Regions from separate parts of the Arthrobacter sp. MDT2-16 genome, predicted to be linked through region 2. Evidence: riboswitches for the same ligand, from Rfam matches in the RefSeq annotation. Region 2 holds a riboswitch; each other region holds the start of a gene.
What was found. A riboswitch is a leader RNA that binds a small molecule or an ion and turns the genes downstream of it on or off. The one in region 2 is predicted to bind cyclic di-AMP.
Positions count from the first base shown of each region.

Region 1 (3,265 bases), on a different contig from region 2:
CAACATCGAAGGGACGCGGTTCCTCCTCGACGCGGCGCGGGACGCCGGGACCACCGACGTCGTCCATGTGTCCTCCCCCTCGGTGGCCCACGCCGGGACCTCGCTCGTCGGCGCCGCTGCCGGCCCCGCCGATCCCGGCCGGGCACGTGGCGACTACGCGCGCTCGAAGGCCGCGGCGGAACTGCTGGCCCTGGCGCGCTCCACCCCGGCGTTCCAGGTCGCGGCCGTACGGCCGCACATCGTCTGGGGACCGGGCGACACGCAGCTCGTGGAGCGCGTGATCGACCGCGCCCGCCGCGGCCGCCTGCCGCTGCTCGACGACGGCGTCGCGCTGATCGACACCACCTACGTGGACAACGCCGCGTCGGCGATCGCGGCGTGCCTGCGGCGCATCGACGCGGCGCAGGGCCAGGCCTTCGTGGTCACCAACGGCGAGCCCCGTCCCATCGCCGAACTGATCGCCGGGATCTGCCGGGCCGGCGGCGTGGCACCGCCGTCGTGGTCGGTCCCCGGCGCCCTCGCGCGCGGCGCCGGAGCTGCGATCGAGCGCGCGTGGCTCGCCCTCGGACGCACCGAGGAGCCGCCCATGACGCGCTTCCTCGCCGAGCAGCTCTCCACGGCGCACTGGTTCGACCAGCGGCGCACCCGTACCGTGCTCCAGTGGGAGCCCACCGTAGGCATCGACGAGGGCTTCGAGCGCCTGGCGCGCCACTACCGGCGCTGAGGTCCACGACCGCGGCACGCCGGGGCGTGGACCTCAGCGGTAGCGGGAATCGCGCATGAGCCCCGGCAAGTCCCCGAACGGATCCGCCACGGACGCCGTCACGCACCCGGCGCCGGGCAGAAGGAAGGGCGGGATGCCCGGCATCCCGCCCTTCCGTGTCCTACTGTCCTGCTGCGTCCTGCCGGCACCCGTCCGTGGTGCCGGGCCGCTTAGCGGGTGTAGTACCCGTCGACGCTCATGACGTTGACGGAGTGCACCTGCGTACCCTGCGACGGGTTCAGGGCGCTGACCATCTGGCCATTACCGAGGTAGATGCCCACGTGGCTGCCGCCGTTCTGGCTCACCAGGTCACCCGGCTGGGGGTTGCCGGTGGGGCGCAGAGCGGCGAACTGGGACCACGTGGTGCGCGGCAGGCTGATCCCGTGCTGGGCGTAGACCCACTGGACGAAGCCGGAGCAGTCCCAGGCGCCGTAGGAGGTGCCGCCGAAGACGTAGCCCGAGCCGACGCCGCGCATGGCGGTCGCGGTGATGCCGCCGATCGCTGCCGCGGACTGCGTGCTGAGTCCGGTGGTGTTCCCGGCGGAGAGCGCCGGGGCTGCGACAGGGGCGGGCGCTGCGACAGCGGCGGGCGCCGCGACGATGCTCGCGGCCTGCGCCGAGTACTGCTGGGGGGCAGCGGAGCCGGCGAGAGCGATGGACTGGCCCGGGTAGATGACCGAGCTGTAGCCGAGGCCGTTGGCCGTGAAGAGGGCCTGCAGGCTCACTCCGTGGGCTGCGGCGATACTGCCGAGGGTGTCGCCGGACCGCACGGTGTAGGTGCCTGCGGCGGCGGGAGCGACGACGGCCTGCTGGGGTGCGGGGGCGACGCTGATCTCACCGGCGGCGCTGGCCGGGAGTGCTGCGCCGAGCATGAGGCCCGAGGCTGCGACGACGACGGCGGCGGGCTTGCCGGCTACCGAGGCACTCGCGGTGACGGCCCGCGATGCGGTGACGAAGGGGTTGATGCGTGTCGGGACTGCTCGGTGGCGCGCGACAGGGCTCTTCTTGGACATGCTGTTGCCTTTCCCAATGCCTACGAAGTTAGCTGTCGGGTTCGGATGGGACATCCGGACACGTACTGGCAGACCACCGCCCCCGTGCTGGTCTACACGTGTCTTTACCCCTAGGACTCGAAGGATCGAGTCCGCTATCGGTTCCCCCGCCCCTGTCGAATGGATTGTGCGAACGGTCCGTCCTCAGCGACAGGGTTAGGCAGAGAGAGGACGGGCGCCAGTCCGTTGTGAACCGGGCGCGGGCACTACGGTACGTGCTGCCGCCCCCATTGTCACGTTTGTATCACGGACCTAAATGTGCTTAGGCCGGACAGGCCCTTCAGAGCCGGGCGTTCCGCGGTCTGGGCTGGCAGTGCGGGCACAGGTAGGAGGACCGGTTCATGAAGGATTCCCTGCGGATGAGCGTCTGCCGGCCCTCGGAGGCGCACCGGCGGCAGGGCCTGCCGGCCCGGCCGTAGGCGTCCAGGTCACGCGCGAAGTAGCCGGAGGCGCCGTTGACGTTGACGTACAGCGCGTCGAAGCTCGTGCCCCCGGCGGCCAGGGCACGCGTCATGACCTCGGTGGCGGCCTCGACGATGCGGGTGGTGTCCGGGCGCCGCAGGGTGTCCGTGGGACGCGCGTAGTGGAGCCGGGCCGCCCACAGCGCCTCGTCGGCGTAGATGTTGCCGATGCCCGAGACGAGCCCCTGGTCGAGCAGGGCGCGCTTCAGGCCCGTCCTGCGCTCCCGCAGGCGCCGGTGGAAGGACTCGGCGGAGAAGGCGGGGTCGAGGAGATCGCGTGCGATGTGCGCCGCCTGGTGCGGGACGAGCGGCAGGCTCCCCTGCCCGAGGCCGCCCGGGTGGCCGTCCGCGGTGGGCTCGAGGTCGGCGAGGAACATGCCGCCGAAGATGCGCTGGTCCACGAACCGCAGCTCCGCCGGAAGCGGCATCCCGTCCTGGTCGTCCGCCGCGGAGAGCGTCAGGCGCACCTTGAGGTGTTTCTCCGGCGGGGCGGAGGACTCCTCGATGAGAAGCTGCCCGCTCATCCCGAGATGGGCCATCAGCGCCACGTGGGGGAGGCCTCCGGGACCGGCGGGGTCCTCGAGGGGCAGCCAGAGGAACTTCCCGCGCCGTACGACGTCGGCGACGCGGGCACCGGCGAGGTTGCCGATGAAGTCCTCGACACCATTCACGTGCCGGCGGAGCGAGCGGGGGTCCAGGACCTCCACGGCCTCGATGCGGCGTCCCGCCACCCAGCGCGCGAGGCCGCGGCGGACCACTTCCACCTCGGGCAGTTCGGGCACTCAGGCCCCGTCTGCCGCGTGCGACCCGGACGCACCGTCGCGGATGGCGGGGACGTCGTCGAGCAGCTTCCAGGATGCGGCGGCCGCTGCCTGCTCGGCTTCCTTCTTGGAGGGCCCGCATCCGGAACCGTATTCGACGCCACCGATCACCAGGCGGGCCGTGAACGTGCGGGCGTGGTCGGGCCCGGTGCCCTCGACCTGGTAGTC
Region 1 covers NZ_JBTNDP010000002.1:382,869-386,133, forward strand. The annotation lists gene ACX80N_RS06380 (NAD-dependent epimerase/dehydratase family protein) at 1-724, shown strand, start outside; gene ACX80N_RS06385 (C40 family peptidase) at 934-1,776, opposite strand; cyclic di-AMP (ydaO/yuaA leader) riboswitch at 1,779-1,957, opposite strand; gene mutM (bifunctional DNA-formamidopyrimidine glycosylase/DNA-(apurinic or apyrimidinic site) lyase) at 2,096-3,058, opposite strand; gene rnc (ribonuclease III) at 3,059-3,265, opposite strand, start outside.
Region 1: it holds a riboswitch for cyclic di-AMP, as region 2 does, so the genes downstream of both, ACX80N_RS06385 (C40 family peptidase) here and ACX80N_RS08870 (NlpC/P60 family protein) in region 2, are expected to answer to the same signal.

Region 2 (3,265 bases):
TCACTAATGGGCAGCATTCCTCAGCGGAATTGTGGTGCGAGGCCGGATTCGTCATCTATACACGAACGGAAGGACCAGCACATGGTGCCGGTCCTTCCGTTTGGTCGTTCGTCCGTCGGTCAGCCGCCGACGCGGATGTACACGCCGCCGGAGCCGAGCTCGGCGGGTGCGATCACGGTCGTGTTGCCGTTGAACCCGCCGTGCACGGCCTGGCCACCGCCGATGTAGACGGCGATGTGAGCCATGCCCATGCCGCCGTTGGCGTAGTAGATGAGGTCGCCCGGGATGGCCTCGCCGGCACTGACGGTCCGACCCAGCGAGAGGTAGCCTGCCGGCCAGCCGTGGAAGTTGATGCCCGCTGCGGCGAGGGAGTTGCTGGCCAGGCGTGTGCAGTCCTGCATGACACCGAGCTGGCCCTTGGCTGCTGCGGCGATGGTCGCGGCAACGCCCGACGACGCCCGAGGGGCGGGCGCGGGAGCGGGGGCCGGCGCGGGAGCGGGTGCCGGGGCAGGAGCCGGCGCCACTGCGGCAGGCGCAGCGACGGGTGCCTTGACTGCCGCAACGGGAGCCGGCGCCTGCGCCACGGGGGCCTGGACGACCGGCGCCTGGACTGCTGCGACCGGAGCGGGAGCGGCCGGCGCCTGGACTGCTGCCACCGGAGCGGGAGCGGGCGGCGCCTCGACGACAGGGGCCTCGACGACAGGGGCCTCGGCGACAGGGGCCTCGGCGACAGGGGCCTCGACGACAGGAGCCGCGGGTGCGACGACCGGCTTGGCGTTGACCTTGACCGGCGTCCGGTTGAAGGACACGACGGTCTCGGTGGACGCCACGACGGCGGCGCGGACCGACGACAGGGAGATGCTGGAGGCAGCGACGTCGCGCTGCGGCTGCAGGTCGGCGGCGTTGGCCGCGACACCGCTGGTCAGGACGAGGCCGGACGCCGCCGCGATGACGGCGGCCTGACGGCCCATCCCGCTCGCGTTGGACGTGACGGCGCTGGCGAGGGCGGAGAAGCTTGCGGTGTTCCGCGCTTCTCCCCGGTGGCGTGCGATTGTGGCGCGTGAAGACATGGGGTTTCTCCGAAAAGTGGGGGGTTAGCGAACGCGGACGAAGCTGGCGCCGGGGAGGTCCGACAGGCCGTGGAGGCCGGTGTTCATGCCGTTGAGGCCACCGCTGATGACCTGGCCGTTGCCGACGTAGATGGCGACGTGGCCACCGGTGATCACGAGGTCGCCCGGTGCGGGGCTCCCCACCACGTCACCGAACTGGAAGAACTGGCCCGGGGCGAGGTCTCCCACGGACTTGCCGACCGAGCGCAGCGCCTTCTCGACCATGGCGGTGCAGTCCTGCGGGGTGCCGATCTGGGCGTAGGCCGAACCGACCAGGCCTGCAGCGACGCCGGAGGACTGGGCAGGAGCGGCGGGGGCAGGTGCGGCCGGGGCAGGTGCGGGTGCGGGCTGCGCGGCTACAGGGGCCGGGGCAGCGGGGACAACCACTGTGGCCGGTGCGGGGGCAGGTGCGGCGACGACCGTCACCGGGGCGGCAGGTGCAGCCGCGGCAGGGGCAGCCGTGACAGGAGCCGGTGCGACAGGAGCCGGCATGGCGATGGCGGGCGCGGCCTCGACGACGGGCGCCTCGACGACGGGCTCGGGAGCAGGTGATTCGACGACGGGCTCGGGAGCGGCGGTGACCTCGACGGCCACGCGGTCGAAGGAGACCGTTGCGGTGGCCGGGACTGTGACCTCGGCCGGGACGACCCGGTTCACGGTCAACGCTGCGGAGGACTGCACCTCACGCTCGGCGGTGGCTGCACCGTGGGCCGGCAGCCCGGCGGTCAGCACCAGGCCTGACGCGGCGACGATGACGGCTGCCTGGCGGCCGACGGATCCGGCGTTGGAGGTGACTGCTGTGGACAGGTTCGTCAGCGCACTGACGTTCCGGGCCGCACGATGGCGGCCCGGCGAAGAGCTTTTGGACACGTTGGATTGCCTCTCCCAACGCCTGCGAGGTGAGCTGTCGGATTCGGATGGGAGTCACCCGGCCGCTGCATGAAACAGCGACTTAACCCCAAGGATTTCTGTGAAGAAACCCGGAAATTGGTTCCCCCGCCTCTGCCATGCGATGGTGCGGACGGACCTCGAGCAATGGCAGAGCTAGGCGATTTGCAGGAGGGTGCCGGATCTAGAGCGAATTTGGCACGAGATGAAAGCTACATCAGAAACACCGATATGTCACATTACGGTCACGGACCGGTGTGTTCTTGATATCGGCGGCGATGAGGCGCACCCTGCCCCGCGGGTCGGGGATCAGGGTGCGACGGCGACGAACACGTGGGAGGCGACCACGGGCGGCAGCTCCAGGGCGCCCTCGACACCGGGCACGCGGACGGAGACATATCCGCCCACGGATTCCAGGTTCAGCTGCGCTCCGGGACGCAGGCCGCCCTCGTCGAGCTGCGTGAGAAGCTCCGGATCCACCTGGATCGGTTCCGCCAGTCGCACGAGCGTGACCTGCTTGTCAGGAGAGTAGGTGCCCATGGCGGACAGCAGGGTCACCACGCCGTCGGTGAACAGCTCGGACTCCACTCCCCCGATCGCCTCGAGTCCCGGGATGGGATTCCCGTACGGCGACTCCGAGGGCTTGCCGAGGAGTTCGTAGAGCCTGCGCTCCACACGCTCGCTCATCACGTGCTCCCAGCGGCAGGCCTCCTCGTGCACATAGGCCCAGTCGAGCCCGATGACGTCGCTCAGCAGGCGCTCCGCGAGGCGGTGCTTCCTCATGACCTCGGTGGCCCGACGCCGTCCCAGCCCGGTGAGCTCCAGGTGCCGGTCGCCGGAGACCACAACGAGGCCGTCGCGTTCCATGCGTCCGATGGTCTGGGAGACGGTCGGCCCCGAGTGGCGGAGTCGCTCGGCGATGCGCGCACGGAGGGCGACGATGTTCTCTTCCTCGAGCTCAAGGATGGTCCGCAGGTACATCTCGGTGGTGTCGATGAGGTCCGTCATGCGGTTCAGCTCCTTGGTGCGGTGCGGGTGCGCGGCTGGTGTGCCTCACGCCGGTGAGGCAAGGCGCCGCCGCCGCGGCCTGATCCGCCCCACGCTCCCCAAGGTTAACCCATGCCGCAACGCGCCCGGCAATCGACCCCCTCCGCCCGCCGGAAGACGCCGACGGCGCCGTTGGCCCCTTCCCGCAGGCAGGAGTTCACAAATGGAGGGGCCCGTGACAGCTGGGGCAGAATGAGGGCCGTACCCGCCGCCCAACAGCT
Region 2 covers NZ_JBTNDP010000004.1:44,635-47,899, reverse strand. The annotation lists gene ACX80N_RS08875 (NlpC/P60 family protein) at 120-1,070, opposite strand; gene ACX80N_RS08870 (NlpC/P60 family protein) at 1,095-1,979, opposite strand; cyclic di-AMP (ydaO/yuaA leader) riboswitch at 1,985-2,137, opposite strand; gene ACX80N_RS08865 (metal-dependent transcriptional regulator) at 2,307-3,005, opposite strand.

Region 3 (3,265 bases), on a different contig from region 2:
ACGTGGCCGAGGTGATCGGGCCGATCGCTCGACCGTCGGCCGTCGTCGTGGTGCCCGATGTGCCCAAGACGCGCTCGGGGAAGATCATGCGGCGCCTGCTCACGCAGCTCTACGAGGGGGCCCCGCTCGGGGACACCACCTCCCTCCAGAACGAGGCCTGCATCCCGGGGATCCAGGGCGTCCTGGCAGCACGCCGCTGAGGACCACCCGTTAAAGAAGGAAGCGGCAGGCGCCCCGTCCAAGCACCTGCCGCTTCCCGTGTGTGGTCCGTTCAGGTACTAGACCCGGACGAAGGATGCTCCCGCGAGATCCGAGAGGGGGTGCTGCATGGTGAGGTTCGACCCGTTCATGCCGCTGCTGATGACTTGGCCACCGCCGGCGTAGATGGCCACGTGGCCACCGGTGATGACGATGTCGCCGGGGGCGGGAGTGGACACGCGCGTTCCGAACTGGAAGAACTGCGAGGGGCCGAGATCGCCCACGGAGATGCCGGCCGCACGCAGTGCGTTCTCGACCAGGACGGTGCAGTCCTGCACCGCTCCGGCTGCGAGCTGCGCCTGGGCGGAGGCCAGGAGGGTTCCGCCGACGCCGCTGGGGGTCGCGGCCGGGGTGATCTCCGCCGAGGCGAGGTAGACGCTCGAGCCCGGCGCTGCGGACACGGCCGGTGCGGGTGCGACGGCTGCCGCCTGGTGCACGACCGGCGCCGGGGCGACGGCTGCTGCCTGCTGCATGGGGGCTGCGGGAGCGACGGCGACAGGTACGGACACCGTCTGCGCGGGTGCCTGGACGGCTCCACCCGTGGGGATCACGATGGAGTCGCCCGGGAAGATGATCGAGGCGAGGGACAGCCCGTTCACTGCGAGGACCGCGTTGAGGTCAGCGCCGTGGCGGGCGGAGATGGCACCGAGGGTGTCGCCGGCGACGACGGTGTGGGTCGCTGCGGTCGGAGCAGCAGCGACGGCGGGGGCTGCAGCCGGAGCGGCTACAGGTGCTGCGGCCACGGGCGCTGCGACGGCCGCCGGGGCGGTCGTCGTGCCCTGCTCGGTGTACGAGCTGGCGTTGGCGGTGCCGACGGCGCTGAGCGCGAGGCCCGACGTGACGGCCACGACGGCAACGGGACGGCCGACGGTGGTTGCGTGGGCCTTCGCGGCGCGGGACAGGCCCTGCAGTGCGAGGTTGCCGTCGATGTCGGCACGGTGGCGCGCCGGTGAAGTCTTAACTGACATGGTTGTATACCTCTCCCATGCCTGCGGGGTGAGCTGTCGGGTTCGGATGGGAGTCACCCGGGCGCGGGCATCGGCCGGTAGGGCGATGCGATGCGACTTAACCCCAAGGACGATGGCAGCTGGTGCTGCACGTCCGCTGGAACTGTGGTTCCCCCGTCCCCGCCGTGATGTTTGCGAACGTGTCCAGGACGACGGCAGGGCTCGGCATTCCGTCCGGGAGAGCCTCACTGAGACGGAGGCACTCGACGACGATAGCCACTGCTCGAACGGTTTGTCACATTCGCATAACGCCGGTTACCCTGCCCTTCCGGCACTGGCGAAGCGGCGGAACGCGAGCGCCGTTCCTGCGGCGCCGAGCGTGAGCAGGACGGACTGCTGGAGGTAGAACCACCCTCCTGGGATCGGTGTCGGGCTGACCGCCGCCCCCACGATGCTGCTCGCGACGGCCACCGTCAGGGCCACGCCGACGCAGCACAGCGTGCCCCAGAGCCTGCGTTCCGGGGCACGCTGTGCCGACCGCCAATCCTCCATGGGTCCAGCCTAGGCGGCCGGGGTGTGCGCGGGCTGTGGTACCGCGCACACTCCGGACTGCGCTACGGCCGGACGGGCGCGCTGGCGTTCTTGATCAGGTCGAGTGCCTGCTCGGGGAACCATGCACCGGCCGAGGGGTCCACCCGGCCCCACGCGGAATCCACCCCGCCGTTGTTCGTCAGGCCGCGGCTGCACTCGCCGTCGGACTCGCCGGGTACCTTGATCCAGAGGAAGGCGTCCGCCAGCTCGTGGCCCGTGTCCGAGGTGGGCAGGTAGCCGAGCCCGCGAGCGGGAGGATTGCACCACACCTGGGGGTCCGGGTAGGTGGTGGCGGGGACCCAGGGCCCGCGGCCGTTGCGGCTGGTGTCGATCACGAAGTGTGCGAGATCGTCCGAGGTCGGGGCGTTGCGCGCACCGGCGACGTTCTGGGCGTACCAGGCGTCCGTCAGGCCCCAGGTCGAGAAGTCCGTGGGCGAGGCGGGGTAGAACTGGCCGGCGCAGGAACCGTAGGCGCCCGGCTCGATCTCCGTGGCGTAGTAGATGCACTGCGACACCCAGGAGCCGTACTTCAGTTGCCGCTCGGTCAGCTCGTAGTTGGAGACGTTGAGGAAGAATCCGTCCGCCTTCTGCACGCCGGCCTTCACGAGGCGGTTGGCGATCTCCCCCGTACCCAGCCAGGCACTGTGCGTCCCGTCGAGGTAGACCTTCGTGTTCGGCAGCGCCTTCAGCTCGTCCACCGCGTAGGTGAGCATCTCGTAGCGCTCCGCGGCCGCGGTCGCGCTCTTCGCCTCCGCGGGCTGGCACCATTCGAGGTTGCCGTCGATCGTGCGGTGCCAGGGGATGATGCCGAGTCCGTCCGGCTCCAGCACGATCATCGCGGCCCGATCCTGGATACCTGCCGCGAGGGCGTCGATCCAGGCCTTGTATCCCGCGACATCGGTGGCGCCACCGGCCGAGTACTGTGCGCAATCCCTGAACGGGAGGTTGTAGGCGGCGAGCACGGGCATCTGGCCCTTGCCGGCTGCACGGTGGGTGGTATTGCGCACTTCTTGCGTCACCGTTGCGGGATCATCGCCCGTGACCCACACGGCCTGCGGCGTGGAGACCATGGCGCTGAGTTTCTCGGCGGTCGCTTTGTCACCCGAGGACCTGAGGTCCGCGATCTGGCGCTGGGCCTCGTGGTAGTGGTTCTTCATCGGGACGTAGAACTCGGTGGGCGATGATCCGGCCCCCTGCAGGGGCCCGCCCTTGGGCCCCTGGGCCGCAGCCGGAAGGGCCGCGAAGGCGGTGGAAGCGAGGACCCCTGCGAGCGCAAGAGTCATGGCACATCTACTGGCGATGCTGAGCATCATTGCTCCTCATGGTGCTGGTCGTTTGGCGTGAGAGCCCGAGCAGGACGCGCTCCGTATCCCCGTGGAAGCGCTCCCATGGCAAAGTCTTTGGTGCAGATGTGAATATTGTCAAGACGCCGGAATCGGTCGTCCGCCTCATCCGATGACACATGGTTT
Region 3 covers NZ_JBTNDP010000003.1:186,170-189,434, forward strand. The annotation lists gene acs (acetate--CoA ligase) at 1-200, shown strand, start outside; gene ACX80N_RS07450 (LysM peptidoglycan-binding domain-containing protein) at 279-1,226, opposite strand; cyclic di-AMP (ydaO/yuaA leader) riboswitch at 1,232-1,412, opposite strand; gene ACX80N_RS07455 (hypothetical protein) at 1,521-1,757, opposite strand; gene ACX80N_RS07460 (glycoside hydrolase family 6 protein) at 1,820-3,106, opposite strand.
Region 3: it holds a riboswitch for cyclic di-AMP, as region 2 does, so the genes downstream of both, ACX80N_RS07450 (LysM peptidoglycan-binding domain-containing protein) here and ACX80N_RS08870 (NlpC/P60 family protein) in region 2, are expected to answer to the same signal.